Regions from separate parts of the Verrucosispora sp. WMMD1129 genome, predicted to be linked through region 3. Evidence: riboswitches for the same ligand, from Rfam matches in the RefSeq annotation. Region 3 holds a riboswitch; each other region holds the start of a gene.
The links. A riboswitch is a leader RNA that binds a small molecule or an ion and turns the genes downstream of it on or off. The one in region 3 is predicted to bind cobalamin.
Positions count from the first base shown of each region.

Region 1: linked by a shared signal. The riboswitch ahead of metE (5-methyltetrahydropteroyltriglutamate--homocysteine S-methyltransferase) and the one ahead of O7624_RS02455 (ribonucleoside-diphosphate reductase subunit alpha) in region 3 are both predicted to bind cobalamin.
Region 2: linked by a shared signal. The riboswitch ahead of O7624_RS21820 (prenyltransferase/squalene oxidase repeat-containing protein) and the one ahead of O7624_RS02455 (ribonucleoside-diphosphate reductase subunit alpha) in region 3 are both predicted to bind cobalamin.

Region 1 covers NZ_CP120741.1:881,605-891,738, reverse strand. The annotation lists gene O7624_RS04095 (MFS transporter) at 1-413, shown strand, start outside; gene O7624_RS04090 (alpha/beta hydrolase) at 600-1,334, shown strand; gene O7624_RS04085 (TetR/AcrR family transcriptional regulator) at 1,426-2,034, opposite strand; gene O7624_RS04080 (hypothetical protein) at 2,294-2,854, shown strand; gene O7624_RS04075 (NAD(P)/FAD-dependent oxidoreductase) at 2,856-4,277, shown strand; gene O7624_RS04070 (EthD family reductase) at 4,390-4,695, shown strand; cobalamin riboswitch at 4,818-5,029, shown strand; gene metE (5-methyltetrahydropteroyltriglutamate--homocysteine S-methyltransferase) at 5,142-7,379, shown strand; gene O7624_RS04060 (DedA family protein) at 7,470-8,171, opposite strand; gene O7624_RS04055 (SDR family NAD(P)-dependent oxidoreductase) at 8,408-9,409, shown strand; gene O7624_RS04050 (DUF6817 domain-containing protein) at 9,467-10,018, shown strand; gene O7624_RS04045 (MarR family winged helix-turn-helix transcriptional regulator) at 10,006-10,134, opposite strand, start outside.
Region 2 covers NZ_CP120741.1:4,679,691-4,689,824, forward strand. The annotation lists gene O7624_RS21795 (PepSY domain-containing protein) at 408-1,532, shown strand; gene O7624_RS21800 (XRE family transcriptional regulator) at 1,673-2,230, opposite strand; gene O7624_RS21805 (FAD-dependent oxidoreductase) at 2,307-3,929, shown strand; gene O7624_RS21810 (LysE family transporter) at 3,946-4,137, opposite strand; gene O7624_RS21815 (acyl-CoA thioesterase) at 4,168-4,680, opposite strand; cobalamin riboswitch at 4,801-4,999, opposite strand; cobalamin riboswitch at 5,193-5,357, shown strand; gene O7624_RS21820 (prenyltransferase/squalene oxidase repeat-containing protein) at 5,455-6,498, shown strand; gene O7624_RS21825 (hypothetical protein) at 6,529-7,023, shown strand; cobalamin riboswitch at 7,123-7,239, shown strand; gene O7624_RS21830 (prenyltransferase/squalene oxidase repeat-containing protein) at 7,370-8,827, shown strand; gene O7624_RS21835 (hypothetical protein) at 8,851-9,753, shown strand; gene O7624_RS21840 (CbiQ family ECF transporter T component) at 9,746-10,134, shown strand, end outside.
Region 3 covers NZ_CP120741.1:537,119-547,252, reverse strand. The annotation lists gene O7624_RS02495 (PAC2 family protein) at 1-309, opposite strand, end outside; gene metH (methionine synthase) at 613-4,128, shown strand; gene O7624_RS02485 (hypothetical protein) at 4,315-5,025, opposite strand; gene O7624_RS02480 (hypothetical protein) at 5,233-5,484, shown strand; gene O7624_RS02475 (hypothetical protein) at 5,485-5,946, opposite strand; gene O7624_RS02470 (hypothetical protein) at 6,058-6,345, opposite strand; gene O7624_RS02465 (helix-turn-helix domain-containing protein) at 6,599-7,606, shown strand; gene O7624_RS02460 (hypothetical protein) at 7,752-7,994, shown strand; cobalamin riboswitch at 8,227-8,432, shown strand; gene O7624_RS02455 (ribonucleoside-diphosphate reductase subunit alpha) at 8,620-10,134, shown strand, end outside.

The DNA.
Region 1 (10,134 bases), 340 kb from region 3:
TCCTGGTGTGGGTGGTCGTGGCTGGCCTCACGGGCTGGATCGCGGACAAGGTGGATCGTCGGAAGATGGTCGTCGGAGTGAGCGCCCTCGGCGTCGCCGCGTCGATGACCATTCCCCTGGCGATGCCCACCTGGACCGGAATGCTGATCTACGCTGCCTGTCTGGGCGCCTCGATCGGCACCTACTTCGCGGTCGACCTGGCAGTCATGTCCCTGGTCCTGCCCGATGCCGACAGCGAGGGCCGTGACCTGGGCATCCTGCAGGTGGCCACCGGCTTGCCCCAGCTGCTGGCCGGAGCGGTGGCCGGTGCGCTGATCACCTGGTTCGGCGGTTATCCGGCGCTGTTCGTCTTCGGATCCCTGTGCGCGGTGGCATCCGGGCTGCTGATGCTAGGTATCCGCAGCATCCGGTGAGCGCGGTGCGGCGCAGAAATGCGCGGCGGACCGTAGCGGCCCGCTGCTATTTTGCCGGAGGCCGTGCCAGAGACCGAGGAGGTGATACCCGTGAAAGTTTTCGACATGGGTGCTCTCCCCGCAGTCACGGTCGGGCGATAGGTCGTCCGGGAGCGCCGTCCACGAGCACTCCCGAAAGGCACGACCATGCGATTCACCTCTGCACGACACCTCGATGACGGCGTCGTCGAACGCGAGTTCACTCTCGGCGAGATCCCCGGCATCCTGTGGACATCCGCATCCGCGACGCCGCCGGTCCCGCTGGTGCTGCTCGGCCACCCGCCACTCGGGCTGGGCAGGATGTACCCACGTCTGGTGGCGCGGGCTCGGCGTACCGTGGCGGATGGGTTCGCCGCAGCCGCGATCGAGCTGCCCGGCAGCGGTGATCGGCCCCGCTGGGACGCGATCGAACAGGCCCGCGTCGACCTGCGCCGGGCGCTGGAGGCCGGCGAGCCGGTCAACGACGAGATCATCGATGCCCTCATCCTCCCGCTCGTCGACAAGGCGGTACCGGAATTTCAGGCCGCCCTGGATGCCTTCCTGTCGCTGCCCGAGATCGGCGGCCCGGTCGCGTACTCGGGGGGAGTGATCTCCGTCGGCATCCGGCTTGCGGCGGTGGAGCCGCGCATCGTGGCCGCCGGCTTCTTCGCCGGGAGTTTTGTGCCGCGCATCATGTTCGAGCAGGCCCGGAAGGTCACCATTCCGCTGCACGTGCTGTTGCAGTGGGACGACGAGGGGAACGACCGACAGGCGGCCCTCAAGCTGTTCGACGCCTTCGGCTCGAAGGAGAAGACGCTGCACGCCAACATGGGCGGACACACTGGTGTTCCCTGGTACGCAGGGGAAGGCGCGGCCGAGTTCTTCGCCCGGCATCTACGCTAGTGCGATTTCCAGGGAACGTTGGCGGTGTCGCGGCGAGGGCCAATCGGCGATCCAACGCCGCCGGTCGTCGTCTGGACCCGGTGCGGCCCGGTCAGCCGATGGATTCGGTCGACGGTCGATCGGCGCTCGGCTGAAGAAGGTCTTCGACGCCGTGCAGGAATGTCTCGGACACCAACGCGGGGTCGAAGAGGCATCCGGCTGCCATGGCGCCGTCGCGGAGCATGACGAAACGGCGTGCGGCCGGGTCCGCCGTTTCCGGGTGAACCTGCGCCATCAGCTTGCTGAGCGTGTCCAGGAACCATTGCCGGTGGGCGATTATCTCCTGGCGCACGGGGTGTTCCATGTCGGGATACTCCGCCGCGGCGTTCAGGAAGGCGCAGCCACGGAAGCCGGGGGACTGGATGTTCTGAGCTATGGAATCGGCAATGGCCAGGAGCGGGTCGACGGGTGATGAATCGTTGGCGATGGCCGCGTCGACCGTGCCGCGCTCCATCTCATGGACTTCGCGTAGGTAGGCGAGAATGAGGTCGTCTTTGCTCGGGAAGTGCCGGTAGAAGGTCGCCCGGGTCACCTTCGCCTCGGCGATGATCCGGTCGACACCGACGGAGTGGATGCCCTCCGAGTAGAAGATCCTGGTTGCCGTGGCGAGCAGCCGGAGGCGCGCCTCGGAGGGCCGATTGTCGGGTTTGCCACGTGTCATGCCCTCAACCTTAGCGAACAGAACGTTCGGTCTGAGGGAAGCGAGCGACCTCAGGGGCCAACAGCGCCACGTCGATGACGACGCGTGGCCCGATGCGGCGACGAAGGGGGCGGGCCTCCGGCGAGAGCCGTGGCGCGCGGTGGTCGCGCGATACCGAGGTGGCGGATAGAACGTTCGGTCTTGACGGTGCCGGCCGCCCCTGGCATGCTTATAGAGACAGAACGTTCGGTCTACCACCTCTCCGTTGAAAGGGTCACCCGTGACCACCATTGCTGCTTCGCCCGGTATCTCCGAGGCTGCCTCCGCGCTGCGGCGGCTGTACTTCATCCGCTTCGCGTTCGCCATCGTGTGGGCCGGGGTGACGATCGCCACCGCCAAGGAGATCGGTCCGCTCGCGGTGGCGCTGTTCGTGCTCTATCCGTTGTTCGACGTCGGTGCCGCCAGCTACGACCTTCGTTCGTCAAGGGCCACCGGCTCGCCGGCCCTGCTCTATGTGAACATCGCGGTGAGCCTCGTCGCGGCGGTAGGAGTGGGCGTCGCCGGGGCGTCCGGCGTTCCCGCGGTCCTGCGGGTCTGGGGTGCCTGGGCGATCGTCGCCGGTCTGGTCCAGTTGATCGTAGGTGTCACCCGTCGGCGGATGGGCGGCCAGTGGCCAATGATCATCAGCGGCGGCATCTCGGTGCTGGCTGGTGGCTCCTTCATCGTCGCAGCCGCCGCGGATCACCCGTCGCTGATCAACGCGGCTGGCTACGCCATTCCCGGCGCCGTCTTCTTCCTGATCGCGGCCGTCCGTCTCGGCCGTGCCGCGAAGGGAAACTGACATGACCTCACTTGAGTACGACGTCGTCGTGATCGGTGCCGGTCCGGTCGGGGAGAACGTTGCCGACCGGGTCGTGCGGGGCGGGCTGACCGCCGCCATCGTCGAGCGGGAACTGGTCGGTGGGGAGTGCTCGTACTGGGCGTGTATGCCCACCAAGGCGTTGCTGCGCAGCGCGTCCGCGTTGCGGGCGGCTCGCCAACTGCCGGGTGCTCGGGAGGCTGTGACGGGCAACCTGGATGCGGCTGCGGTGCTCGGCCGGCGCGACTCCTTCGCATCCCATTGGCGGGACGACGGGCAGGTTTCCTGGCTGGAGTCGGCCGGTATCGCCCTGCACCGTGGCCAGGGGCGGATCGCTTCCGCCCGCGTTGTCGAGGTGACCGGCGTGGACGGTGTCACGACCAGGCTGACCGCGCGGCATGCGGTGGTCGTCGCGACCGGCAGCAGCGCGCTGTTGCCGGACATTCCGGGTCTGCGCGCGGCGGCGCCGTGGTCCAGCCGCGAGGCTGCCTCGGCCGGGTCGGTTCCCCGTCGGCTCGCCATCATCGGTGGCGGCGTGGTGGCGACCGAGATGGCGACCGCCTTCGCCGCTCTGGGGTCGTCGGTGGAGGTGCTTGCCCGTGACGGTGTGCTGCCGTCGGCGGAGCCGTTCGCCAGCGAGTTGGTCACGGAGTCGTTGCGCGAGGCCGGTGTGTCGGTACGCCTCGGCGTGGAGGCCGCTTCCGTAAACCGCGACGACCGCGGAATCGTCCACATCGCAACTGTCGACGGCGAGCGGGTCGAGGCGGACGAGGTGCTGGTGGCGATCGGCCGGACGCCCAACACTCAGGACATCGGCCTCGACCGCGTGGGACTGGTGCCGGGTGCCTGGCTGGCGGTCGACGACACGCTGCGTGTGGTCGGCGGAGGCGGGTGGCTGTATGCCGCGGGTGATGTGAACCGGCGGGTGCTGCTGACCCATCAGGGCAAGTATCAGGCGCGCGCGGTGGGCGACGCGATCGTGGCCCGGGCGAAGGGGGAGAAGGTCGAGGACGGCAGGTGGGGGCGGCACGCCGCGACCGCCGATGAGCGTGCGGTGCCGCAGGTGGTGTTCAGCGACCCGGAGATCGCGTCGGTGGGGCTGACCGCGGCTGCGGCCGAGACGGCCGGACTGCGGATTCGGGTCGTGGACTACGACCTGGGAACCGTCGCCGGAGCCAGCCTGCAGGCCGACGGCTACAAGGGACATGCCCGCATGGTCGTCGACGAGGACCGAAAGGTGGTCGTCGGCTTCACCCTCGCCGGTCCGGACGTCGCGGAACTGATCCACGCTGCGACGATCGCCATCGTCGGAGAGGTCCCGCTGGACCGACTGTGGCACGCGGTGCCGGCGTACCCGACGGTCAGCGAGGTCTGGTTGCGACTGCTGGAGACGTACGGCCGCTGACGGGGAGCCGAGCGCTCCTCCGTAGCGGTACACGCCGGATCGAAGCGGCTCGGGTATCGCCAACGCGAGCCCGAGCCGTTGCCCCCAGAACGAACGACAAATGGAGGCTTCCATGTCCACCAAGATCACTTTCATCATCGACAACCCAGCGGACCCCGACGACTTCGAGCGTGCCTACTCGGACGTGCAGGCGACCGCGGCGAAGCTGCCGAAGCTGCGACGACTTGAGTCTGCGAAGGTGTGGCCGAAGGAGGACGGGACCGCTACCCCCGCCTACCGGACCCTCGACCTCTACTTCGACAGCTACGAAGACGCCTCCGACGCAGTCACGACGCCCGCTGCCGCTGACGTCCTCGGCACGCTCGTGGGGACGCAGGTCGCGTTCAAGGGGTTGTTCTCGGAGATTGAGCAGTCCTGACGAGCGGGCCGGGTGAGGCCATGCGGAGAGCTTCCAGACCGCACGGTCCAGTGCGTGGTGCGTGCGGTCGTCCCGTAGTCCCGTAGGTCGGGCACTACGGGCCCAGCCGGCGGCGTGGCCCGTACGATGGCGGTGGTGCTGGTTCGTCCCGTCCGGGTGGGTGGGGCGTCGTAAGAGGGAACCCGGTGTGAATCCGGGACTGCCCCGCAGCGGTGAGTGGGAACGACCGCCGTCAACAAAGCACTGGACCGTGAGGTCTGGGAAGCGACGGCCAGTAGGCGACCTGGTGTCATGCCCGCGAGTCCGAAGACCTGCCAGTGCTGCGCACGCCGCCGGTGTGCGCCGCCGGCGGCCGCTCGGGAGGGCCAGGGCGGAAGCCGGTACCCGAGGTGTACCCGTCTTCCCCTTCCGTGTCCGCCGGACACTTCGAGGGAAGGACCCCCTTGGTGAGTACCGCATTCGGGCAGAGCACCGTGCTCGGCTATCCACGCATCGGCGTCAACCGTGAGCTGAAGAAGGCTGTCGAGGCGTACTGGGCCGGCACCATCGACGCCGAGGCGCTGGCCAACACCGCTGCCGGTCTCCGAGCGCAGGTGTGGCGGACGCTGCGCGATGCCCGTCTCGACGCGATCCCGTCGAACACCTTCTCCTACTACGACCAGATGCTCGACACAGCCGTCGCTGTCGGCGCGGTCCCGAACCGGTTCGCCCGGCTGGGTCTGTCCGCGCTGGACACCTACTTCGCCATGGCCCGCGGCGTCGACGCCGAGCCGGCGCTGGAGCTGACGAAGTGGTTCGACACCAACTACCACTACCTGGTGCCGGAGATCGCCCCGGACACCGTCTTCACGGCCAACCCGGCGAAGGCGCTGGACGAGTACGCCGAGGCCCGCAACCTGGGTGTCACCACCCGACCGGTGTTCGTCGGCCCGGCCACGTTCCTGCTGCTGGCCAAGGGAGACGATCCGTTCGCCCGGCTCGACGACCTGGTCCGGACGTACGCCCGGATTCTCGCCACCCTGGCGGACGCGGGTGTCGGCTGGGTGCAGCTGGACGAACCCGCCTACGCCGCCGACCGCAGCCCCGCCGAGATCGATGCCCTCCGTCGCGCCTACACCCGACTCGGTGAACTCGCACACCGACCGCGGATCTTCGTGGCGACCTACTTCGGTGACCTTGGGGACGCGCTTCCGGCCCTGCTGGACACCCCGGTCGAAGCCGTCGGCGTGGACCTGGTCGCCGGACCGGGCAACCTGCACCGGCTCGCCGCCGCCGGCCCGCTGGGCGGCAAGACCATCGTCGCCGGCCTGGTCGACGGCCGCAACATCTGGCGTACCGACCTGCGGGCCGCCGTGACGGCCGGCGCGACGGTCGCCGGGCTCGCCGATCACGTCGCCGTCTCCTCGTCCTGCTCGCTGCTGCACGTGCCGGTCGACGTGTCCGCGGAGACGCACCTCGACCCCCGGTTGTCCGCGCGGTTGGCGTTCGCCCGGCAGAAGGTCGACGAGATCGTCGTGCTCGGCCGTGCGCTGCGCGACGGCACCACCGCGCTACCGGCGCCACTGCCGCCCACCCCGGCGGCCTGGCGTCACGACGACGTCCGCGGCCGCCTGGCCGCGCTGCGTCCCACCGACCGGCAGCGCGGTGAATACCGCAACCGGGCCGCCCGCCAGCAGGAACGACTGGGCCTGCCGGAGCTGCCGACCACCACGATCGGGTCGTTCCCGCAGACCGCCGAACTGCGCAGGGCCCGCGCCGCGCACCGGGCCGGCAGCCTTGACGACGCCGGCTACGTGGCGCGGATGCGCGCGGAGGTGGCGCAGGTCATCCGGTTGCAGGAACAGCTGGGTCTGGACGTGCTCGTGCACGGGGAACCGGAACGCAACGACATGGTGCAGTACTTCGGCGAGCAGCTCGACGGTTTCGCCGCCACGCAGCACGGCTGGGTGCAGTCGTACGGCTCCCGCTGCGTACGCCCACCGATCATCTACGGTGACGTGTCCCGCAAGGCACCGATGACCGTCGAGTGGTCCACCTACGCGCAGTCGCTCACCAGCAAACCGGTCAAGGGCATGCTCACCGGCCCGGTCACCATCCTGGCCTGGTCGTTCGTCCGTACCGACCAGCCCCTCGCGGACACCGCCGACCAGGTCGCGCTGGCGCTGCGCGACGAGTGCCGCGACCTGGAGTCCGCCGGCATCCGGGTCATCCAGGTCGACGAACCGGCACTACGCGAGACGCTGCCGCTGCGCAAGGCCAACCAGAAGGCGTACCTGGACTGGGCCGTCGGAGCGTTTCGGCTGACCACCGGCGGCGTCGCCGACGACACCCAGATCCACACCCACCTGTGCTACTCGGAGTTCGGCGAGGTGATCCACGCCATCGACGCCCTCGACGCCGACGTCACAAGCATCGAGGCATCGCGGTCCAACATGGAGGTGCTCGACGATCTGGCCGCGATCGGCTACGGCCGGGGTGTCGGACCCGGGGTGTGGGACATCCATTCCCCCCGGGTGCCGCCGCGCGACGAGGTGATCGAGGCACTGCGCCGGGCGGTCGCGGCCGTGCCGGCCCGCCGGTTGTGGGTCAATCCGGACTGCGGCCTCAAGACGCGCGGCTATCCGGAGGTCGAGGCGTCCCTGCGGCACCTGGTCGCCGCCGCCGCCGAGGTGCGCGGGGGCTGACCGCACCGGGCCGGGCGGTACCGACCACACGGCTCGTGGTCGGTACCGCCCGTCAAGATCGATCAACTGGCAGCCTCGCGCCCGGCGAGGTCATCGCGGTTTGCCCGCTCGGTGCGGGGACTGCCCTGTCGTCGGGCGGGGATCCGGCCGGAGACGTAGCGGCCCTCGGGGCGGGTCACCGACTGTGCCAGGCGACGGTGAGTGCGCGCTCGTACGGTGGCGGATGTGCCGGGCCACCTCGACGATGATCGTGGTGCCGGCGGCGATACCGAGGCCGAGCATGAGACCGTGGAGCTTGTTGTCTCCGAATGCCTCGCCGCCGATGTATCCGACGGCGGCCGAATACACGGCCCAGGATGTGGCCGCCACGGCGTCGAAGAGCGCGAACCTGGTCCTTGGGTAGCGTACGGCGCCCATGGTCATGGTCGCAGCCGTCCGGCCACCGGGGATGTATCTGGCGACCACGAGCAGCAGCCCACCGCGGCTGGCGAGAGTGCCCGCGGCCCACCGGAATGCCGTCCGGCGCCGGCTGGCGGATGGCAGCCGGTCGATGAAACCACTGCCTGCCGTACGCCCGATCTGGTAGGAGACGTGGTCACCGCAGAATGCGCCGAGTGCGGCGGCGACGACGACCAGCGTCAGGTTCGGCTCGCCACTCGCCGCGAACACGCCAGCGGTGATCACCATGGTTTCCGACGGCACGACCGGGAAGAACCCGTCGAGGGTCGCGATCGCGAACAACGCAAGGTAAACCCAGGGCGAGGTAATCGCGGTTTCCAGCAGGTCGATCATGTCTCGACGGTATGAGCCGGGAGCGGTCCGCCGCCGTGCCCGAAAGGCAGTCACCATCCCTGAGATTCACCAGGGTTCCGACCCTGGCTTTCGACAGGGTCGGCCTGATCATTCCTTGGACGGATGGTCGACGAGGCCAGCCTCGACGGCGATGCGAATGTCCAGCACCGCCACGTCGGGGTGGTGCTGGCGGGCATGTTCGACCGTCGGCGGCTTCCGCCACCATGTGGCTGCTCATGCAGATCGCTACCGCGCTGAGCACCGACCATGCGTTGCTGACCGCCGGCATCACGGCCGGGCTGCACCGGCTGCTCGGCCCGACCACCACCGGCGGTGGCGTTCGTGCTGTTGGTTTTCTACGATGGGCCATCGTCCCATTCAGGGAGATGGATGCCATGGGTGACCGGATCTTGGCAGGCAAGACCGTCGTGATCACCGGGGCCAGTGCGGGTATCGGCGCCGAGGCTGCCCGCCGGCTGGCGTGTCTGGGCGCGTCAGTGGTGGTGGTGGGCCGGTCGCCCGAGAAGACCGCAGCCGTCGCGCGCCAGGTGGGCGGCGAGCCGCTGGTGGCCGACTTCACCCGGCTGTCGGACGTACGCCGGCTCGCCGACACCCTCCTGGTTCGTTACCCCTGTATCGACGTGCTGGCCAACAATGCCGGCGTCGTGCTGACCAGGCGGAGCCGTACCGAGGACGGTCATGATGTGATGTTCCAGGTCAACTACCTGGCCCCGTTCCTGCTCACCAATCTCCTGTTGGACCGGTTGACCACCGTCGGGCGGGCGCGCGTCATCACCACCTCCAGCAATGGCCACCGGTTCGGCAGCATCGATCTCGACGATCTCGAAGGTGCCGGCAAACGGTCCGAGCTGCTGCGGTACGGGATGACGAAGCTGCAGAACATCCTGTTCACCCGCGAGTTGGCCCGGCGTACCCGGGGCAGCGGGCTGACCGCGATGGCGTTCCACCCGGGGGTGATCGCCGCCACCGACATCAACCGGGAAGCCCCGCTGGTCGCGGCGCTGGTCCGGTACCGCCTGCTGGGTGGTCTGTCCACTCTCGCCGAGGGTGCCGAGCCGCTGGTTCACCTGGCCACGATGCCTGATCCGGAGGCGGTGAACGGCGGCTACTTCCACCGCCTCACACCGAACGGGCCGGTCCACCGGCAGGCCACGGACGACAAGTTGGCCACCCGCCTGTGGGAGCGAACGACCGAGCTGCTCGGTACGCCGGTGTGACGAACCGCCCTCGTTGACGGGCCGCCGGTCGGACGCGGCTTACGTAAGGTCGGGCACATGAGCGTGGATTCCGAGGTGCGGCACTGGCTGCGGCAGCGTGGAGCCGAGACCATTCCGCATCCCGGCGGCACTCTCTACGCCCACCTGTGCCGGGTTCACGACCGCCTTGGTGACCTGGGATGTGCGGTCGACGCGCAGCTGGCCGGTCTCGCGCATGCCGTCTACGGCACGGACGGCTTCGATGTGACGCTGCTCGACTGGGCCGATCGAGCGACACTGCGCAACCTCATCGGTGATGACGCCGAGGCACTTGTCTACCTGTACGGGGCCTGCGACCGAAGGCGGACCTGGCGACAGCTGGCGGAGACCGGTGTGGTCGTCAACCGGTTCACCAGCCAAACCTGGCACTTGGAACCCGAGCAGAGGCAACCGTTCGTGGATCTCAGCATCGTCAACGAACTGGATGTCGTCGAGCAGGATGCTGCTACCGCGGACAGGTACGGCGAGTACTTCCGCTCGCTGTTCGCTGCCTGGGCTCCGATCGCTTCCCCCGGGGTCAGCGGCGAGGCGCGGCGACTCCTCGGTGTCGCTCGGCCTCAGTCGGGCTGACTCTCCAGGTGGGCACGGACGCGATCGGAGATGCTGGCGAGCATGTCGAGTTCTTCCTGACTGAGTGCGTCGATGAACAGCCGGCGGACATGTTCGACATGCAGGGGTGCCGCGTC
Region 2 (10,134 bases), 2.5 Mb from region 3:
TAGAAGTTGAACTCGACTCGTGATGCCAGGTGCCCGGCAGTCCGCAGGGGTACCTATCCGTCCAGTTAGATACCCCTGCGGATGCCAGACCATAGTGTTCGATAGCGCCGGATGCTGGACCGTCCGGGCTCACACCGGGCTCACTGGTGGCTTCTAGTGGAAAGCCCGTAACTTTCCGGGGGCGATGAGGGTGCCGAGCCGGGTCAGCTTCTGCCAACTCTGCCTTCTAATCTAAGTTGCCACCCCTGGTAGGGGGCGATGAGGACACCAACGCCGAGCATCTGTGCGCCGACGTCAACAACTAGTTGCGACCCCTGGTAGGGGCGATGTCGGAGTACGGGGCCGGGTGTACAGGCAGGTACGCCAGAGCGTACAGAGATCCACGTCCCTGAAGAGCCCCGTGGAACGTGCCCAACTGGTCCAGGACGAACAGCGGCGCGGTGATCCTCAACGACGGCAGCACCACGAACGTCTACGTGAACCCCTACACCTCCGAGGTCACCGGTGCGCTCAGCCAGGACCAGCTCGTCTCCACCTGGGCGGAGCGCATCCACGGTGACCTGCTCATCGGCGACGGTGGCGTAGGAGACCGGATCGTCGAGCTCGGCGCCTCGTGGGGGATCGTGCTGACGATCACCGGGTTCATCATCTTCTTCCTCGGCCGGAAGGCCCGCAGCGGCGCCCAGGCCAAGGGCAGACGCGGTGCCCGGGTCCGTGGCTGGCACGCCATCGTCGGGCTCCCCGTCGGGCTCGGCGTCCTGCTGCTCCTCGTCTCCGGCCTGCCGTGGACCGGCTTCTGGGGCGCCAAAGCGTCGGAACTCGCGGCGCACGGCAACATCTCGCTCTGGGGTGAGGATCCCGGTGCCGAGTCCACCATCCGGCAGCAGATCGAGAACAGCGACGGCCAGTCGGCGCCCGCCGGATGGGCCTCCGGCAACGCGCCGCAGGGCACCAGCACCGGCGCCGGCACACCGATCTCGATCGACAGGGCCGTCGCTACGGCGCAGGCACAGGGCGCTCCCGGGCCGTACCTGATCATGTATCCCGAAGGCGAAAAAGGCGTGTTCAGCGTGATGAGCAGCCAGTGGTACAACGTCGGCAACCCCGCCGAGTCCGACGTCACCCAGGAGACGACGGTCCACGTCGACCAGTACAGCGGCGAGAAGGTCGGCCAGTACAGCTATGCCGACTACAGCGCCATGGCCAAGGTCGTGTCCCACGGGATCGCCCTGCACGAGGGACGGCGTCTCGGCGTCGCGAACGAGATCCTGTCCACGCTGTTCTGCCTCGCCGTGATCTTCATGTGCGTCACCGGGCCGATGATGTGGTGGACCCGCCGCGGCACTGCCTCCGGGATGGCCGCTCCCCGCGGGAAACTTCCGATCTGGGGCAGCTGGCTCCTGGTCGCCGCGATGGCCGTCCTCGGCGTGTTCCTGCCCCTGTTCGGTCTGTCGCTGCTGGTGATCCTCGCGCTGGACCAGCTCCTGATTCGCCGGGTGCCGGCACTCAGGAGTTTCTTCGGCACGGTGTGAACCTCGGAGACGGCCGGGTCGACGTGGCCGCCGCACCGACCGGGGCGAGACGTCGGTCGGTGCGGCGGCCCACGAGATCGCCGCGTTGGCGATGCCGCGTGATCGGTGTGGTCCTGCCGGTCTTCACCCTGGCCTAACGCTCACTGGTGCAGGTGTGCGCGCTGCCCCTCGCGGTCGAAGACCATGACCAGCTCGGCCGGCTCGTCGAGTGCTGTCATCGAGTGGGGCGTCATCGTCGAGAACTCGGCTGCCTCGCCCTTTTCGACCTCGATCTGCCGTTCGCCGAGCCACAGCAGCACTCTGCCTTCGAGTACCAGGAACCAGTCGTAGCCCGGATGGACCCGCTGGGTCGGCATCGTCGCCTCGGGCTCCAGGCGGATCTTCATCGCCATGGTGCGCCCGTCGACGCGGTTCAGCGGCCACGTGGTGCGCGAGCCCGAACGGTGCTGCACGGGGCGGATCACCACGTCCTCGTCGCTGGTTGCCTCGAAGAGGACGTCGAGGCTGACCTGTAGCGCGTTGGCCAAGGGCACGAGCACGTCGAGGCTGAGCGTCCGATTGCCCGTCTCGACCCGGCTTATCGTCGACGGGCTGAGGTTGGTGCGTTCGGCGAGCTGGTCCAGGGAGTAGCCGAGCGTGGTGCGGATGCTTCGTAGCCGGGTGCGCGCCAGCCGCTCTACGTCGCTGCGGTCGTTCATCTCTCCAGCATGAGGATGTCTTGCGAATCCCGCAAGCCGCCTTTCAGAAGCCGCCAGGTGTTCCTACGCTTGGCGGATGACAGATCATGCCCATGGGGCCTCCGACCACACACCGCACCAGAGCATCGTCCGCCGGTGCGACGTCGCCGTCATCGGCGGATCGGCGGCGGGTCTGGCGGCCGCGCTACAGCTCGCTCGTCAGCGGCGCTCGGTCATCGTCGTCGACGACGGCACGCCGCGGAACGCGCCGGCCGCGCACATGCACGGCTACCTCGGGCGCGAGGGCACCCCGCCCGAGGCGATGCGGGCCATCGGGCGCGAGGAGGTCCGTAGCTATGGTGGCAACGTCCTCACCGGCCGTGTCCTGGCGGTGCGGAAGGAGGACGACGGGTTCCACCTCGCACTCTCGGGCGGGCACGGCCTCGTCGCTCGCCGGGTACTGGCCGCGACCGGCATCGTCGATGAGCTTCCCGAGATCGAGGGCCTCGCTGAGCGTTGGGGTGCTCAGGTGTTCAACTGTCCTTTCTGCCATGGCTGGGAGGTCCGCGACCTGCGGGTCGTGCAGATCGTCACGACGCCGATGGGACTGCACCCGACCCAGCTGATGCGGCACCTGACCGACCAGTTGACCGTGGTGCTGCATGATGCCACGGGGATCGACCCGGCCGCGGTGCAGACCCTCGTCGCCTCCGGGGTCCCGGTCGTCGAGAGTGCGGTGCGCCGGCTAGCCGACGCCGACCCTGACGGGTCACTCGCCGTCGAGCTCGCCGACGGCCGCAGCCTGCCGGCCGACGCGATCCTCACCGGCGCCCGGTTCCGTCCCCGGGTCGAGATGCTCGCCGGGCTGGGTATCGACACCACGGCCCACGCCAGCGGACTCGGCGACCTCGTCGCGGTCGACGCCACCGGACGTACCAGCGTGGCGGGCGTCTTCGCCGCCGGGAACCTGACGGACCCGAGCGCCCAGGTCCTACAGGCCGCGGCGAACGGTAGCTGGATCGGCGCTCAGATCGCCTTCAGCCTCGCGGCCGAGGACACCACGGCGGGTGCTCGCCCGTCCGGCGTCGCGATCGAGTGGGACAGCCGCTACGGGGATCAGGAACGCATGTGGAGCGCCAACCCGAACGGCACACTCATGGCGGAGGCGACGGACCTGCCCGCAGGGCGGGCGCTCGACGTCGGCGCGGGTGAAGGAGCCGACGCCCTGTGGCTGGCCGAACGGGGCTGGCAGGTGACCGCCTCCGACGTCTCCAGCAGGGCACTGGAACGCATCCGGGCCGAAGCGGACCGTCGCGGACTCGACGTTCGTACGCTGCACCGCGACGCCAACGACCCCGCCGCCTTCGCGGGCGAGACCTACGACCTGGTGTCCCTGCAGTACGGTTCGTTCCAGCGCACCCCCGAGCAGCGCGGACTGCGTAACCTGCTCGACGCCGTGGCCGTCGGTGGGACGCTGCTCGTCGTCGGCCACGACCTGACGCCGCTCCAGCAGCCGTCGGATCCCGCCGAGCAGACCCGCATGTACGACCCCCAGGCGTACGTCGGCATCGACGAGATCGCCGCCGAGATCACGGCCTCGGGTAACTGGCGCATCGACGTGCACGAAACCCGGTCGCGCCCCCCGGGAGCGATCAGCACACACCACGTCAGCGACGTCGTACTGCGCGCCGTCCGACTGGACCACCGCAAGGAGTTGTAAGGCCACGCCGAAGGGGTCAGCCGGCGGCCAGTCGTAGTCCGAGCGCGACGAACGCGACGGCGCAGACCTGGTTGACGCGCCGTGACCAGCGGCCGTCAGTTGTCCGTCGGGCGAGGCGTCCGGCGCCCGTGCCGAGGGCGATGTCGACGGTGACCTGCACTTGTATGAAAACGGCGCCGAGCAGAGCCAGTTGTGCGGTGGGGGTCACGCGAGGGCTGCCGTGGAGAGTCCGAGCATCTCAGGACTCCTCGGTGCCGTCGAGCAGGGCACGGCGCAGGGTCAGTCGGTGTTCGCGGCGGATCTGTGCCTCGCGGTAGCGGCGCCGGTCGCCGTCGGTCTGGGGTAGCAGCGGCGGCACCGGGCGGGGGTGGCCGTTGTCGTCGACGGCGACCATGACGAGGTGGGCGGTGGCCACGTCGGTCGGTGGTACGGCGCGGTCCCACCGGTCGGCGGTGACCTTGACGGTGACCTCCATGGAGCTGCGTCCGGCCCAGGTGATGCGGGCGTCGACGTGTACGACGTCGCCGACGCGGACCGCGCGGAGGAAGGCGGTCTCGTCGATGGCGGCGGTGACGGCCGGGCCGTCGGAGTGCCGGGCGGCGACCACGCCGGCGACGGAGTCGATGAGGTTGAGAATGCGGCCGCCGTGGACCGTGCCCATCAGGTTGGTGTGATGCTGGTCCATGATCTGCGACAGGGTCAGGTGGGAGGCAGCCGGTGGTCGGCCGGCGAGAGTTGTCGTGTCGTGCACGGGGCGTCCGTCCTCGGGAAGCAGGCAGGCCACCGACCCGCCAGCGCGCACGTCGAGGAACACGCCGTCACGGCGCGTCACCCGCCCGACCCGCCCGCGAGGTCGACGGCAGCGCACACACCTTGTGTACGCAGCGCGGGCAGGTCTTCGGACTCGTGGGCGCCACCGGACTCGGCCGGTCTCCTACTGGCCGTCGCTTCCCGGGCCTTGCGGCCCAGTGCGTGGTGACGGCTGTCGTTCCCACTCACCGCTGCGGGGCAGTCCCGGACTTTCACCGGGTTCCCTCTTACGACGCCCCACCAGCAACGGCCGGGCGAACCAGCGCCGTCGGTCACCCTATCCCGACCCGGCCGCTCAGCGGGGCGGCCTGGTGCTCGCTGTGAGCTGTCTCCCTCGGCGGTCCACCTGTGCCGGTGGCCGGTTCAGGGGGAGCGGGATGTGCTGGAGCGAGAGCGAGAGCGAGACCGTGGCCACGCCGCGAAGCGGCTACCCATGGTGCACGTACGGTCGCTGATTGACAGTGGCCGTGCGGCGAACGAGACTGGCGCGACAACTGAACAACCGCGTGTGCGTGCGGGGGAAGTCCGGTCGAAGTCCGGCGCTGGCCCGCAACGGTAGGCCGCCGGGAGCATCCCTGGCGGCGAGCCCGATCACCTGCCGTACTCGCGAGTCTCTGCTCCCCACCCGTCGTGGCCCACGGGTCGGAGGCCGGCCCGCCGCAGCATCACGGCGGGCCGGGTCTCGACGACCGCCGGGCCGGAAAGGCGCCAACCGATGGTCGTTCGCCTGGGCCGGCACCGCCTGCTCGCCCTGCTCTGCGGGATACTCGCCGCCCTCACTGTCAGCACATCCACGATCGCCGCACCCGCACAGGCCGGTGCCGTCCGGACGGATGCCGCCGCCGGATGGTTGGCCCGACAGTTGGTCGACGGGGAACGTTTCGAGGTCGTCTTCGACGGGGTCGCGTACCCGGACCAGGGGTTGACCCTGGACGCGGTCTTCGCGTTCGCCGCCGCAGGTGTCGCCGACGACTTCGGCGCTCGGGCGTTGGCCTGGGTGACCCGGCGGGACGTCCGCGACGGGTACATCGGCGACGGTGCCACCGAGGCGTACGCGGGCGCGACCGCCAAGCTCGCTCTCGCCGTCGCGGTTCGCGGCGGTGATCCGACCGACGTCGGCGGTGTGGATCTCATTGCCCGGCTGCGGTCGCTCCAGGACCCGGCTGGCCGGTTCACCGACCGGTCGGCGTGGGGTGACTTCAGCAACGCGTTCAGTCAGTCCTTCGCGATCCTCGCGCTGGACCGGACCGCGCAGGGCGCGCCGGCGGTCGCCGCCGGTTGGCTGGCCGGCACCCGGTGCCCGGACGGCGGCTTTCCGCTGGTGCCGGAGCAGCCGGTCTGTGTCTCCGACGTGGACGCCACCGCCGTCGCGGTGCAGGCGTTGCGGGCCGCGGGCCGCCCGGCTGACGCCGCCGCGGGACTGCGCTGGCTGGTCTCGGTGCAACGCACCGACGGCGGGTTCACCAACGCCGGTGGGGTCGCGAACGCCAACAGCACCGGGTTGGCGGCCCAGGCGTTGCGCGACGGCGGCCGGCCGCTGGCCTGGCTCCGGGCCCGCGTGTTCCTGGCCGATCTTCAGGTCGGGTGTGCCGCCCCGGTCGCCGACCGGGGCGCTGTCGACTTCGACGGTGGTGTCTTCGATCCCGGCACCGCCCCCCGCGCCACCGCCCAGGCTGTTCTCGGCCTGGCCGGCACCGGATTCGCCCGGCTCTCCACCGTCACCGCGACCACCGGCGCACCCACCCTGCCCTGCCGCTGACCGGCCGCAGATTCCGTCCCACCAGAAGGAGTGCTCATGTCCCAGGTCTACGATCCTGTCCGCCGGTGGCTGGCGAGCATCGCGGTGGCGGCTGTCGTCGCCGTCGGGTTGATCGCTGTCGAACCGTCTCCCCGAGCCGCGCAGGCTGCGGCGTGCACCGGGACGACCGGGGTCACGGTGGTGGTCGACTACGGTTCACTCGGCGGCGGCGTGCAGGTGGCGTGCGCCCTCGGTGACCCGGCCACGGGGCTGGCCGCCCTGCAGGGCGCCGGCTTCACGGTGACCGGCACGCAGCGGTGGGGGTTGGCCTTCGTCTGCCGGATCAACGGGAAGCCGACCGCCGCGACCGAACCCTGCATCAACACGCCGCCGGCCAGCGCGTACTGGTCGTACTGGCACGCCTCGGGCAGCGGAGCCGCCTGGACGTACAGCACGTTGGGGGCGACCAGCTACAACCCGGCTCCTGGCACGGTCGAGGGATGGTCCTTCGGCGCCGGCGCGGCACCTAGCATCAGCGCACCCTGACCTGCGTGTAGCCGACACGGGCCGTGGACTGCCGGGTGTCGTCCGCCACCCTGGCGCCGAAAGGCGACCGGGCGGTACGGTGGCGACACCCGGCGCGCCGGGTACCCAACTGAATACGTCCCGTACGGGGGGAAGTCGGTAGAGCCGACGCTGACCCGCAACCGTGAGCGAGACCTGTCTCGCGAGCCGGAATGCCCCGTACAGGACGAGCGGCTTCCACTGTCGAGGTCTACAGGGTGGAGTCCGGGTAACCGAGGTACGGCAACTCGTCGCGGCCACGCGAGCGGATGCCGCCCACCGGTGCCTTCCGGAGCTTTCACCGACCGCTCTGCGAAAGGCACCCCTCATGCGTACGTTCCCGCTCCGGCACGTCGCCGCCGGTCTCGGCGTCGCCACCGCCACAGCGCTCACCATCGTCGCGGCCACCCCCTTCGGCGTGGCCGCCGCGCCGTCGCCGACCCACACCGCCGCCGCTCGCGACGCCGCGACCTGGCTCGCCGGGGAGTACGTCGACGGCGTCCTGCCCGGCCCGTTCACTCCCGAGGACTGGGGGTTGAGTATCGATGGTGTGATCGCGCTCGCCGCCACCGGAGTGGCCAGCTCGACTCGGCAGGCGGCGACGGCGCAGATCGCCGCGCACGTCCGGTCCTACAACAGCTACGACGACTGGGGCATCGAGGGTTTCACCGACGGCGGTGCCACCGCGAAACTGCTCTACGTCGCCTCCGCTGCCGGTGCCGATCCTACCGACTTCGGCGGCTGGGACCTCCGTGCCGAAACCGTGGCCCTGATCGCTGCGGCCGACACCGATCACCAGCACGGCCGAATCACCAGCCGGACCACCGAGGCCACCGGCCCGGACCCCAGCAACACCTTCGATCAGTCCTTCGCCGTGCTGGGTCTGGCCCGCAGCGGCGGCGCACCGCAGGAAACCGTGAACTTCCTCGTCCGGCAGCAGTGCACGGCCGGCGGCTTCCGGCTCTATCCCGACGCCGACGGCGCGCCGTCGCCGTCCTGCGACACCCAGGCCAACGCCACCCTCGACGTCGACTCCACCGCCATGGCCGTGCAGGCACTGCTCGCGACCGACGCCGCAGGTGCGGACGAGGCCGCTCAGCGCGGCGCGGACTGGCTGGTGGCCCAGCAACGCGCCGACGGATCGTTCGGCGGGTCGGGCCCGACCAGCGGCCCGAACTCCAACAGCACCGGCCTGGCCGGGCAGGCCCTGGCCGCGGCCGGGCGCGACGCCGAAGCGGCACGGGCCGCCGAATCCCTGGCCGCGCTGCAGCTCACCACCGCCAACGGTGGTGCCGCTGCGGCCGATGCCGGCGCCATCGCCTACGCCAGCGACGCGTTGACCGAGGCGGTCGCCGACGGCATCGCCGACACCTTCCGGGACCAGTGGCGCCGCGCCACCGCCCAGGCGCTACTCGGGTTGGCCCAGGTTCCGCTGAGCCGGATCGGCCTCGACGTACCGCCCTCCGGCGAGCCCACCCCATCGGTCACCGTGCCACCCACGCCGACCGCCTCATCCAGCCCGACCGGCTCACCGTCGCCGTCCGCGTCGCCCACGCCGACCACCTCGCTCACCAGCAGCCCGACACCGAGCGCCTCCCCGAGCAGCACGCCTTCCGTGCCCACCACCGCGCCGACTCCCGCTCCCTCCGTCACCAGTCCCGCCGCCGGCGGATCGGGCCGGCTACCAACCACCGGCGCGGCGATCGGCGGGTACGTGCTCATCGCCCTGCTGCTGCTCGGTGGGGGACTAGTGCTGCTGCTGCTCGGCCGTCGGCGGGCCACGTGAGCACCCGGGCGACCCGCCTCGCCATCGCCATCGTGGTGGCCGCCGCCAGTGTCCTTCTCGGACCGTCTCCGGCAGCGGCCGCCGGCAGCGCCGGGTACTGCCCTGACGCTGCCGGCGTGACGGTGGTGGTGGACTTCAAGGAACTCGGCGGCGGTACCGTCGTCCGGTGCGCCCCCGGCGACCAGGCCACCGGCCTGGCGGCATTGAAGGCCGCCGGCTTCCAGATCGCCGGCACGCTGCGCTGGGGCGAGGGGTTCATCTGCCGGATCGAGGGCAAACCCTCGGCCAGAACGGAGAAGTGCGTCGACACGCCACCGGCCAGCGCCTACTGGTCGTACTGGCACGCACCCAACGGGGGCAGCTGGACCTACAGCGACAAGGGTGTGCTCAACCGCAAGCCGCCATCGGGCAGTTTCGAAGGCTGGTCGTTCTCACTCAACCGCAACGCCGACAGCGCACCCCGACCTGGTGTGGCCCCCGCCCGGCCCGCACCGCCGCCGCGCACCACGCCACCCGCGCCCCCGCCTGCGCCTCGCACGTCCGCACCGCCGCCGCCGCGTCCCCCGTCGGTTGCGCCACCGGTCGCCCCGCCACCGGCCGTCGGTGCACCGAACGCACCCACGATGTCGGGCGGTACCCCACCGGCCGGGGTCACCCTGACCCCACCGGTGGCCTCCGCCACCGCGACCCCGCCCGGCAGCTCACCCGTGCCGACGATTGCGGCCACCGCTCCGCCGCTCGCGGCTGCGCCCGTTGCCCCGTCGGCCGATCCGACGGACTCGTACCCGGCGACCGAGTTCAGCGCCGCGCGTGACACCGACGGCCTCCCGCTGGGCACCCTGGCGGGGCTGTTACTGCTGGTCGCACTGGCAGGTGGCGGGCTCGTAGCCGCCCGCCGCCGGCGGACCGCCGAGCCGGATGACTGACCAGGCCACCGCCCACGGGGTGGCGCGACAGACACCGCTGAGGCCGCCTGCCGGCCGGCTGACCGTGGCAGGCCGGCTACCCCGCGCGCTGCACCCGGGCGCCTGGTGGCTGTGGGCGCTCGGGCTGGCGACCGCAGCCAGCCACACCACCAACCCGCTGCCGCTGGCGCTACTCGTCGCCGCCGCCGCGCTTGTGGTTGTCCGCCGGCGCGGTGACGCCCCCTGGGCGTTCGCGTTCCGGATGTACCTGATCCTCGGCGCGGTGATCGTGGCCATGCGGGTGGTGTTCCGCCTCGTGTTCGGCGGCGGCCAGGGTGACCACGTCCTGCTTCACCTGCCGGAGATTCCGTTGCCGGCATGGGCGGCCGGCATCCGGCTGTT
Region 3 (10,134 bases):
CCGCATGCTCGGCTCGATGCCGCGGATCAGCACCACGTCCCGCTCGGTGCCGGCGGGGCTGGCGACCGTGAACCGGGTGGTCGGCCACTCCACCCGGCGGGTGGCGCCGTCGGACATGGCAATGGTGGGCCGGCTGACCTGGAAGTCGTAGAAGTCCTCCGGGTCCAGCTCGGTGACGGGCCGGGCCTCCCACACCTGCTCCAGGTGCTCGACCGCCGCGGTGGATGCGTCCGCCGCGTCGTTCCACCCCTCGAAGGCGCAGATGGCGACCGGGGACCGCAGCACCGGCAGCCCGTCGAACTCGGTCACGCCGTCACCTCCTGCTCGTCACCGGCGGTCCGGGAGATGGTCCCGGTCGTCCGCCCACGGTGCGTGGCGGTGTCGCTGTAGTCCTTCACGTCAGTCAGCCTACGTGCCAGGCCCGGACCCGGCCCGTCGGCCGCGCCGGATGGGGAGGGCGTCGACACCGGCGTGGGACCGTGCGGGCACCGGGCCGGCAGGGCACGTCTCGGGCAATGCGCACCAAAGCGGGCAGCGTGATCCCGATGACACAATGTGGGATCGGACGGTACGCAGGGGTGCGGGCCTGGCCCGCCGCACTAACCTGAGGTCGTGCGGACTTCGTTGCTCGATGCGCTGGCAGACCGGATCCTCGTCACCGATGGGGCGATGGGCACGATGCTGCAGGCTGCGGACCTGACCCTGGACGACTTCGACGGTCTGGAGGGGTGCAACGAGATTCTCAACGTCACCCGCCCGGACGTCGTACGTGGGGTGCACGAGGCGTACCTGGCGGCGGGCGCGGACTGTGTGGAGACGAACACCTTCGGCGCGAACCTGCCCAACCTCGCCGAGTACGACATCGCCGACCGGATCTGGGAGCTGTCCGAGGTAGGGGCGCGGCTGGCCCGGGAGGCCGCCGACGCGTACTCGACCCCGGAGCGGCCCCGCTGGGTGCTCGGTTCGATCGGTCCGGGTACGAAGCTGCCGACCCTCGGTCACGCCTCGTACGCCAGCCTCCGTGACGCGTACCAGCAGAACGCCGGCGGCCTGATCGCTGGCGGCGCGGACGCGTTGATCGTCGAGACCTGCCAGGACCTGCTCCAGGTCAAGGCGGCGGTGGTCGGGTCCAAGCGGGCGATGGCCGAGGCGGGCCGTACGGTGCCGATCATCTGTCACGTGGCGGTCGAGACCACCGGCACCATGCTGCTGGGCAGCGAGATCGGCGCGGCGCTGACCGCCATCGAGCCGCTCGGCGTGGACCTGATCGGGTTGAACTGCTCGACCGGGCCGGCAGAGATGGGCGAACATCTGCGCTACCTGGCGCAGCATTCCCGCATCCCCGTGTCGGTGATGCCCAACGCGGGTCTGCCGGTGCTCACCCCGGACGGGGCGTACTTCCCGTTGGGCCCGGACGACATGGCCGATGCGCTGGAACGGTTCGTCGCCGACTATGGCGTCGCGCTGGTGGGTGGCTGCTGCGGCACGACTCCCGAGCACATCCGGGTGCTCGCCGAGCGGCTGCGCGACGTGCGGCCAGTGGCCCGCGAGCCGCGTACCGATGCGGGGGTCTCCTCGATCTACCACCACGTGCCGTTCGCGCAGGACGCCAGCGTGCTGATGGTGGGGGAGCGGACCAACGCCAACGGCTCCAAGGCGTTCCGGGAGGCGATGCTCGCCGCCGACTGGCAGTCCTGCGTGGAGATTGCCCGGAGCCAGGCCCGTGACGGCTCGCACCTGCTGGACCTCTGCGTCGACTACGTCGGCCGGGACGGCACCACCGACATGCGTGAGCTGGCTGGCCGGTTCGCCACCGCCTCCACGTTGCCCATCATGCTGGACTCGACCGAGCCGGCGGTGATCGAGGCCGGCCTGGAGATGCTCGGCGGCCGGTGCGTGGTCAACTCGGTCAACTTCGAGGACGGCGACGGCCCGGAGTCCCGGTACGCGCGGGTGATGCCGGTGGTCGCCGAGCACGGCGCCGCCGTGGTCGCGCTGCTCATCGACGAGGAGGGTCAGGCCCGTACGGCGGAGTGGAAGGTACGGGTTGCCGGGCGGCTGATCGAGGACCTCACCGGTCGGTGGGGCATGCACCGCTCGGACATCCTCATCGACGCGCTGACCTTCCCGATCGCCACCGGTCAGGAAGAGACCCGCCGCGACGGCATCGAGACCATCGAGGCGATCCGGGAGATCGCCCGGCGCTGGCCCGGGGTGAACTTCACGCTGGGCGTCTCGAACGTCTCGTTCGGACTGAACCCGGCGGCCCGGCAGGTGCTCAACTCGGTCTTCCTGCACGAATGCGTGCAGGCCGGGCTCACCTCGGCGATCGTGCACGCGAGCAAGATCCTGCCGATGTCGAAGATCCCCGACGAGCAGCGCGAGATCGCCCTCGACCTGGTCTACGACCGGCGGCGCGAGGGCTACGACCCGGTGCAGCGGTTCATCGAGATCTTCGAGGGTGTGGACGCCGCCTCGGCGCGCGCCACCCGGGCCGAGGAGTTGGCGGCCCTGCCGCTCAACGAGCGGCTCAAGCGACGGATCATCGACGGCGAGCGCAACGGCCTGGAAGCCGACCTCGACGCGGCGATGGCGGCCGGCACCGCCCCGTTGCTCATCATCAACGACATCCTGCTGGACGGCATGAAGGTCGTCGGTGAGCTGTTCGGCTCCGGTCAGATGCAGCTGCCGTTCGTGTTGCAGTCCGCCGAGGTGATGAAGACCGCGGTGGCGTACCTCGAACCGCACATGGAGAAGGCCGACGACGGCGGCAAGGGTCGCATCGTGCTCGCCACCGTCAAGGGCGACGTGCACGACATCGGCAAGAACCTGGTCGACATCATCCTGTCCAACAACGGCTATGAGGTGGTGAACATCGGCATCAAGCAGCCGATCTCCGCCATCCTCGACGCCGCCGAGCAGCACCGCGCCGACGCCATCGGCATGTCGGGCCTGCTGGTCAAGAGCACCGTCATCATGAAGGAGAACCTGGTCGAGATGGCGTCGCGCGGGGTCGCGGAGCGCTGGCCGGTCCTGCTCGGTGGCGCGGCGCTGACCCGGGCGTACGTCGAGGACGACCTGCGGTCGATGTTCCCCGGCCAGGTGCACTACGCCCGCGACGCCTTCGAGGGGCTGTCCCTGATGGACCGGGTGATGGCCGCCAAGCGCGGCGGCGCTCCCGTGGTCGACGCCGAGCGGGAGGCGGCCCTGGCGGCCCGCCGGGCCCGTCGGGAACGGCAGCGCGCGGTTGTCGCCGAGTCGCTGCCGGAGTTGCACGACACCTCGGTACGCTCCGACGTCGCGGTCGACGTGCCGGTGCCGGTCGCACCGTTTCACGGCACCCGGGTGGTCAAGGGGGTGCCGCTGGCCGACTATGCGGCGCTGCTGGACGAGCGGGCCACCTTCATGGGCCAGTGGGGGCTGCGCGGTGCGCGCGGCGGCAAGGGCCCGTCGTACGAGGAGCTGGTGGAGACCGAGGGCCGACCCCGGCTGCGCTACTGGTTGGACCGGCTGATCGCCGACCAGGTGTTGGAGGCGGCCGTGGTGTACGGCTACTTCCCGGCGTACTCGGAGGGCAACGACCTGGTCGTCCTGGACGAGAACGGGCACGCCGAGCGGGCCCGGTTCACCTTCCCCCGGCAGCGGCAGGAGCGGCGGCTCTGCCTGGCCGACTTCTTCCGCCCGCGCGGCGGCGCCCTGGACGTGGTCGCGTTGCAGCTGGTCACCGTCGGTCAGCCGGTGAGCGAGTACGCGGCGAAGCTGTTCGCCCGCAACGAGTACCGCGACTACCTGGAGGTGCACGGGCTGTCGGTGCAGCTCACCGAGGCTCTCGCCGAGTACTGGCACAAGCGGGTCCGGTCCGAGTGGAAGCTGCCCGACGGCCGTACCGTCGCCGACGACGACCCGGCCGACCTCGCCGGCCTGCTGCGCACCGACTACCGGGGCTGCCGGTACGCGTTCGGCTACCCGGCCTGCCCCGACCTGGAGGACCGGGCGAAGATCGTGGAGCTGCTCGGCGCCGAACGGATCGGTGTGCAGCTGTCGGAGGAGTTCCAGCTGATGCCGGAGCAGGCCACCGACGCCATCGTCGTCCACCACCCCGAGGCCAGCTACTTCAACGCCAAGTGACGCCCGCAGGTGCCGTGACCTGCACTTCCGGCACCTGCGGTAGGCGTTGAACCAGAACCCACCCGACGCGTCGGCAACGTCATCGTGTGGTCCACCTTCCGAGGCCGGCACCAAACCAAAGCCAAGATCAGTCACTACACCCGACATGACCCCACCGAGCCCGGAAACGGATCTCCTACTGAAGTACTAGGGCCACTGGATGGCCTCGACGACGAGTTCTGCGGAGCACGAATTATCATCGATTCGCTCGGCTCGGATGGTGAGCGATGACTTGCCCTTAGGTACGCGCAGTTCCTGTTCCTGGCTCCCAGAACCAGCCACGCCATTGCCGAGAGTTTCGCCATCGGCGAGTAGCTCCCACCGAACCTGCGCGCGGTCCGAGCAGCCATCAACGACGATGCTCAGATCTCTCTGGCGTGCCGGACCCGAGAGGGTGGCCTGTGCCTGGATTGCCTGCCCTGGCGAGTCAAGGAACCAGCGATTGGTGCAGGTGGTATGCATTGCGAAGTTCAGACCGCCGGTCGTGCATTCCTGCTGTGCTGCGTCGCCGATGGAGAACCGCATCTCGGTGCGATTAGGAACCTCAGGAAGAAGTAAGGCAGCGGTTACCGAAAATGCCGGGATGCCAAGTACCACTCCTGCCACACCGAGCCTGCGGCGCGTCTTCTTGCGCAGGATCTCCTTGGCGGTCGTACACTCGGATTCGTATGCGGCCAGGATTTCTGGCTTGTCCAGGGAGAGCGCCAACGCGCGGACAAAGGGCCTCGCCATATCCAGCGTCGATTTCATCCTAGAGGAGGTGTTCGACGCTTGTACGGCCACGATGACAGCGACCAGCGTACCTGCTATCGCCGCAAACCAGGACCCCCGTTCCAACAAGTCCAACCAGTCCGACATGGCTCTCCCTCTCCACCGCTCGGCAGTTGCAGGAAATACGAGCGAGCATAGACGAACGTCCGGCGGCACGCCGGTGCTGTTTTCGCGCTGCGCAGGCAACCCATTGCCCCATTTGCGCGTGTGCTGGCGTGCTCCCAGTTCATACACTCGCCGTACCACTTCCGGCGCGCCCACCACGACGCCAGATTGGTCGTCGCCGCACTGAACATGGCTGCGGTCACCTGCGGCGGCTGCCGCAACGTGGTCGTGCACGAGACCGGCGACCCCGACGTGATCGTGGTCGAGTACGAACTGGTCGGCACACACACGGCGACCGGGGTCACCGCCTCGGCGCCGTTCATCGGGGTACTGCGGACCAGCCACGGCAAATTGGCCCAGTGGCGCGAGTATCAGCACACCCTCGCCATCGCTCAGGCCGTCGGCCAGGCGCAAGCCGGCACTCCCGAGGTGCTTCTGTGATCAGGACGCCGGCCGGAAGTCCGGGCCGTCGGATGTCGTCACCAGTTCCCAGCCGAAGGCTTCCAGGGTGATGTCGGTACGGGCACCGAAGGTGTGGACCAGTCTGGCGACCGGCCCGTCCGGCAGGCTGTCGCCGACCGTGGCGAATACCTCGACGGGGGCTTCGCCGAGCTGCTGTGCCACGATCCACGGCACTGCCAGAGCCAGCATGAAGTCCCGGTCGTCATCGGACGCCAGACATCGGGCGAGGCCGGTCGCCAGCACTGAGCGGCGTAGCAGATCGACGGAGTTCTGGCGCAATGCCAGGGTGGCGAGGCGGGCACCGTAGCGGCCGAGGGCGAGCGCGTTGGTGGGGTCGAGGGAGCCTACGAAGCTCTGCTCGATGCGTCGCGGCGCGCGGGCGAGGATCTCCTCCGCGAGTCGGTCCTGCTTCCCCGGGATTCTCTCCAGGTTGGGCTTCACCCGGCCAGGATGGCAGAACCGAGCGAGGTCAGCACTCGGCCCTGCCGAGGCGTGCGAACTCGTCGAGGGAGACGTACTTCGGTACCTCGTCGTTGTTCACGATTGCGGTGATCATGGCTGATCCTGGTTGCAGGCCGGCCAGCTCGGCCAATTCGCGGATGGTTCCGGAGCGCCGGACGGGGTGGGCGAGACCGCGCGTTCGGTGGCAAGGACAATCACGTCCGGCGGCTTGTCCGCGCACCAGGCCAGCGCGGCGAGCGGTCGGCCGTCAGCATCCACGGTGAGGCCGGTGATGCCCTTGATCTCTGGCGTGCAGGCGGTCAGCGCGGTCAGCACGAGCAGTGTGGCGGCCAGGGTGGCGACGATCCGCCGTGTCCTCGCGCGCGTTCGAGCGACCATGCTCTGACGATTACAGCGCGGCGTCGACCTGCCACCTCGGTTGGGTTTCAGGACGGTGACGAAGACGCGTAGCCATCCCGCCTTCGCTGACTGAATTCGACAGGTCCGCGCGATTCGCCATCTCGCCGACACGTGCCCGGCTCGGCCGGCGGATCCGGCCGCTGCGTGTCGGAGCCGGGTACCGTCGATTGTGGCGGCTCGCTGGTGGGAGGCCAGCAGATCGTCGCCCAGTCCTTCACCCGGGAGCTTCGTCATGCCGCCGAGTGCGCGCACCATCGTTGACCCACGGTTTCCCGCTGAGCTTGCCCGACTTCGACGTGTCCGTGGCCTGTCACTGCGTGATCTGGCCCGCCTCGCGTACGTCGGGAAGAGTTACGTGCACGACCTCGAGACGGGCCGGACCCGACCGTCCCGAGAACTCGCCGCGCACCTTGACGACACCCTGCAGGCCGGCGGGACGCTGGCCGCGATGGTCGTCGATGCGCCGACCGTGACCACCCCCGACGACGATGACCGCCTGGCGTACGTGCTCGCCGAACCGACCCGCCTCGACGCCGCTGCGGTGCGGCTGCTCGCCGAGGTGCTGGCCGCGCAACGCCGCCTCGACGACGTCCTGCCGGCTCCGGTGACACTGCCGGCGATGGTGGCGCAGTGGTCCACCATGCAGCAACTCGCCGAGCGGGCTGCCGGGCCGTACGCCGGCCAACTGCACGAGGTGGTGGCGGAGTGGACGCAGTTCGTCGGCTGGTTGCACGCGGAAGCCCGCAACGACGGTGAGGCGATACAGGTGCTGATCGAGGCCGCCAGGCAGGCCGACGCCGTTGACAGTGGCCCGCTCGCGGCGCAGGTGGAGAACTTCCGAGGCTACCTGGAGCGGCAGCGAGGCAACCCGCGCGGCATCGTGCGCCATTTCCTCACCGCGTACCACACACCCGGGGCGACGGCGCTGCAACGCGTCGGCGACGCGGTCCAGGCCGCCCATGGGTTTGCGCTACTCGGCGACCGGAACTCAGCGGTAGGGCTCCTCGGGGAGGCGAGCGACCTCACCGAGGCGGCCGAGCGTGAGCAGGCGCCGGTCCTGGCCTACTGGCTGACGCCCACGTTCAGCAGGATGGGTCTCGGGCTGGCCTATCTGGCGCTCGGCGACACGTCGGCCGGCATCGACAACCTGCGGGCCGGGTTGGCCGGGTTGCCGCCTGACCAGCGGGAAGCCGCATGGACGCAGGAATATCGGCAGGCACTCGCGGTCGCCACCGGCTGAGCTGTCCGTCAACCGTCCCGGACAGGGCGCCGGACGCCTCGCACCTGCCCTGAGCACCCACCGCCATCGCACGATTCTTGTGGGTGGTGGCGGTGCGCCCCCACGTACCGCCGCCCCCGTCCCGAACTTCGGTGGAGGTGATGGCGTGAGCAGGTGGCGCAGGTTCTGGTGGTGGCTGCGGCGGCGGCCGATACCGCTGGCGGACGGCGGGCAGTGGCGGGAGGCTGTCGAGCAGAAGGCCGCCCGGCAACGCCTGCTCGACCAGGCCCGGCGCAACACCCGGTGGCCGGCATGCGACGGCCGCCGAGGCGTACGGCCGGGACCGGGTGGGCCTGTCGATGTACGCGGGTGCCTTGTTGACGGCGGCGTTGGACGACCTGCCGCGTGAGGATCCCGGCGAGCTGACGACCCGGTTCCTCGCGTGGCTGCGGTGCACCTGCGGGACGGGTAGCCACGCCGGGGCGTGACCGACGATCAGCATCCCGTCGCATCCGCCGTCCTTTTCGTACGCTGGCCGGCCTGCGACCGGTCAAGCACGGACCGGCGTAGCAGGATGTGACCCACGTTGCAGGACACGCCGACACACCATCTGGTGTCTTGCGTTCGTGGGCCACCCATATATGGTGTCACTCGTAGCTGGTTCGGCGCCCATCCGGGGCGGCCGAGGCAAGAGGGAACCCGGTGTGAATCCGGGGCTGCCCCGCAGCGGTGAGTGGGAACGACAGCCGTCACGAAGCACTGGGCTCCGGCCTGGGAAGCGACGGCCAGTAGGAGCGCGTAAGCACGCCCACGAGTCCGAAGACCTGCCAGCACGCCGCCCGCACTCGTGGGCGGCGGCCGCAGGCCGCGTGGGACGGCCGACGCCATGAACGGGCCGTGCCGCCTGCGCGGATTCCGTGGCGTCCTCCCGCGTGTCCGAGGCCCTGAGCAGACGGCGCGAGGAGAGAGACGTGACGGTCGTGCGGGAGGCGCCGGCCTCCGACGCAGGTGTGTCGGAGCAGCGCCGGCAGGTGATGCAGGTCCGCAAACGCGACGGCGCCACGGAACCGGTGGACGTCAACAAGATCGTCCGGGCGGTGGAGCGGTGGGTGACCGACCTCGACGAGGTCGATCCGCTGCGGGTGGCCACCAAGACCATCAGCGGCCTGTACGACGGTGCCACCACCGCCGAGCTGGACAAGCTGTCCATCCAGACGGCCGCCGAGCTGATCGGTACGGAGCCGCAGTACTCGAAGCTGGCGGCGCGGCTGCTGGCCGCGTACGTGGACAAGGAGGTCCGTGGGCAGCAGGTGGCCAGCTTCAGCCAATCGATCCGGTACGCGCACGGCCTGGGGCTGATCGGGGACGCGACCGCGGAGTTCGTGGCCCGTAACGCGCGCAAGCTGGACGACGCGGTCGACCCGGACGGTGACCTGCGGTTCGAGTACTTCGGACTGCGTACCGTCGCGGACCGCTACCTGCTGCGGCATCCGCAGACCCGCCTGGTGGTGGAGACGCCGCAGTACTGGCTGCTGCGGGTGGCCTGCGGGCTGTCGCAGACGCCCGGCGAGGCGATCGGGTTCTACCGGCTGATGTCGAGCCTGGCCTACCTGCCGAGTTCACCGACGCTGTTCAACTCGGGGACCCGGCACACCCAGATGTCGTCGTGTTTTCTTGTCGACTCCCCGCGCGACGAACTCGACTCGATCTACGAGCGTTACCACCAGGTGGCGAAGCTGTCGAAGTTCTCCGGCGGCATCGGCATCTCCTGGTCGCGGGTGCGGGGCCGGGGCGCGTTGATCCGGGGCACCAACGGCCGCTCCAACGGCATCGTGCCGTTCCTGAAGACGCTCGACGCGGGGGTGGCGGCGGTCAACCAGGGTGGCCGGCGCAAGGGCGCGGCCTGCGTGTACCTGGAGCCGTGGCACCCGGACATCGAGGAGTTCCTGGAACTGCGGGACAACACCGGGGAGGAGTCCCGGCGTACCCACAACCTGAACCTGGCCAACTGGATCCCGGACGAGTTCATGCGCCGGGTCGAGGCGGACGGCGACTGGTCGCTTATCGACCCGTCGGACGCGCCCGAGCTGCCGGACCTGTTCGGCGAGGCGTTCGACGAGGCGTACCGGGCGGCGGAGAAGAAGGCCGTCCGGACGGTCAAGGCCCGCGATCTCTACGGCCGGATGATGCGTACGCTCGCGCAGACCGGCAACGGGTGGATGACGTTCAAGGACGCGGCGAACCGGCTGTCCAACCAGACCGGTGCGCCCGGCAACACGATCCACCTGTCGAACCTGTGCACGGAGATCCTGGAGGTCAACAGCGACACCGAGACGGCCGTGTGCAACCTCGGGTCGGTCAACCTGGGCGCGCACGTCACCGCCGACGGTGTCGACTGGGAGAAGCTGCGCGCCACGGTACGCACGGCTGTGGTGTTCCTCGACCGGGTGATCGACATCAACTATTACCCGGCCGAGCAGACGGCGGTGTCGAACCCGCGCTGGCGTCCGGTCGGGCTCGGCCTGATGGGGCTACAGGACGCCTTGTTC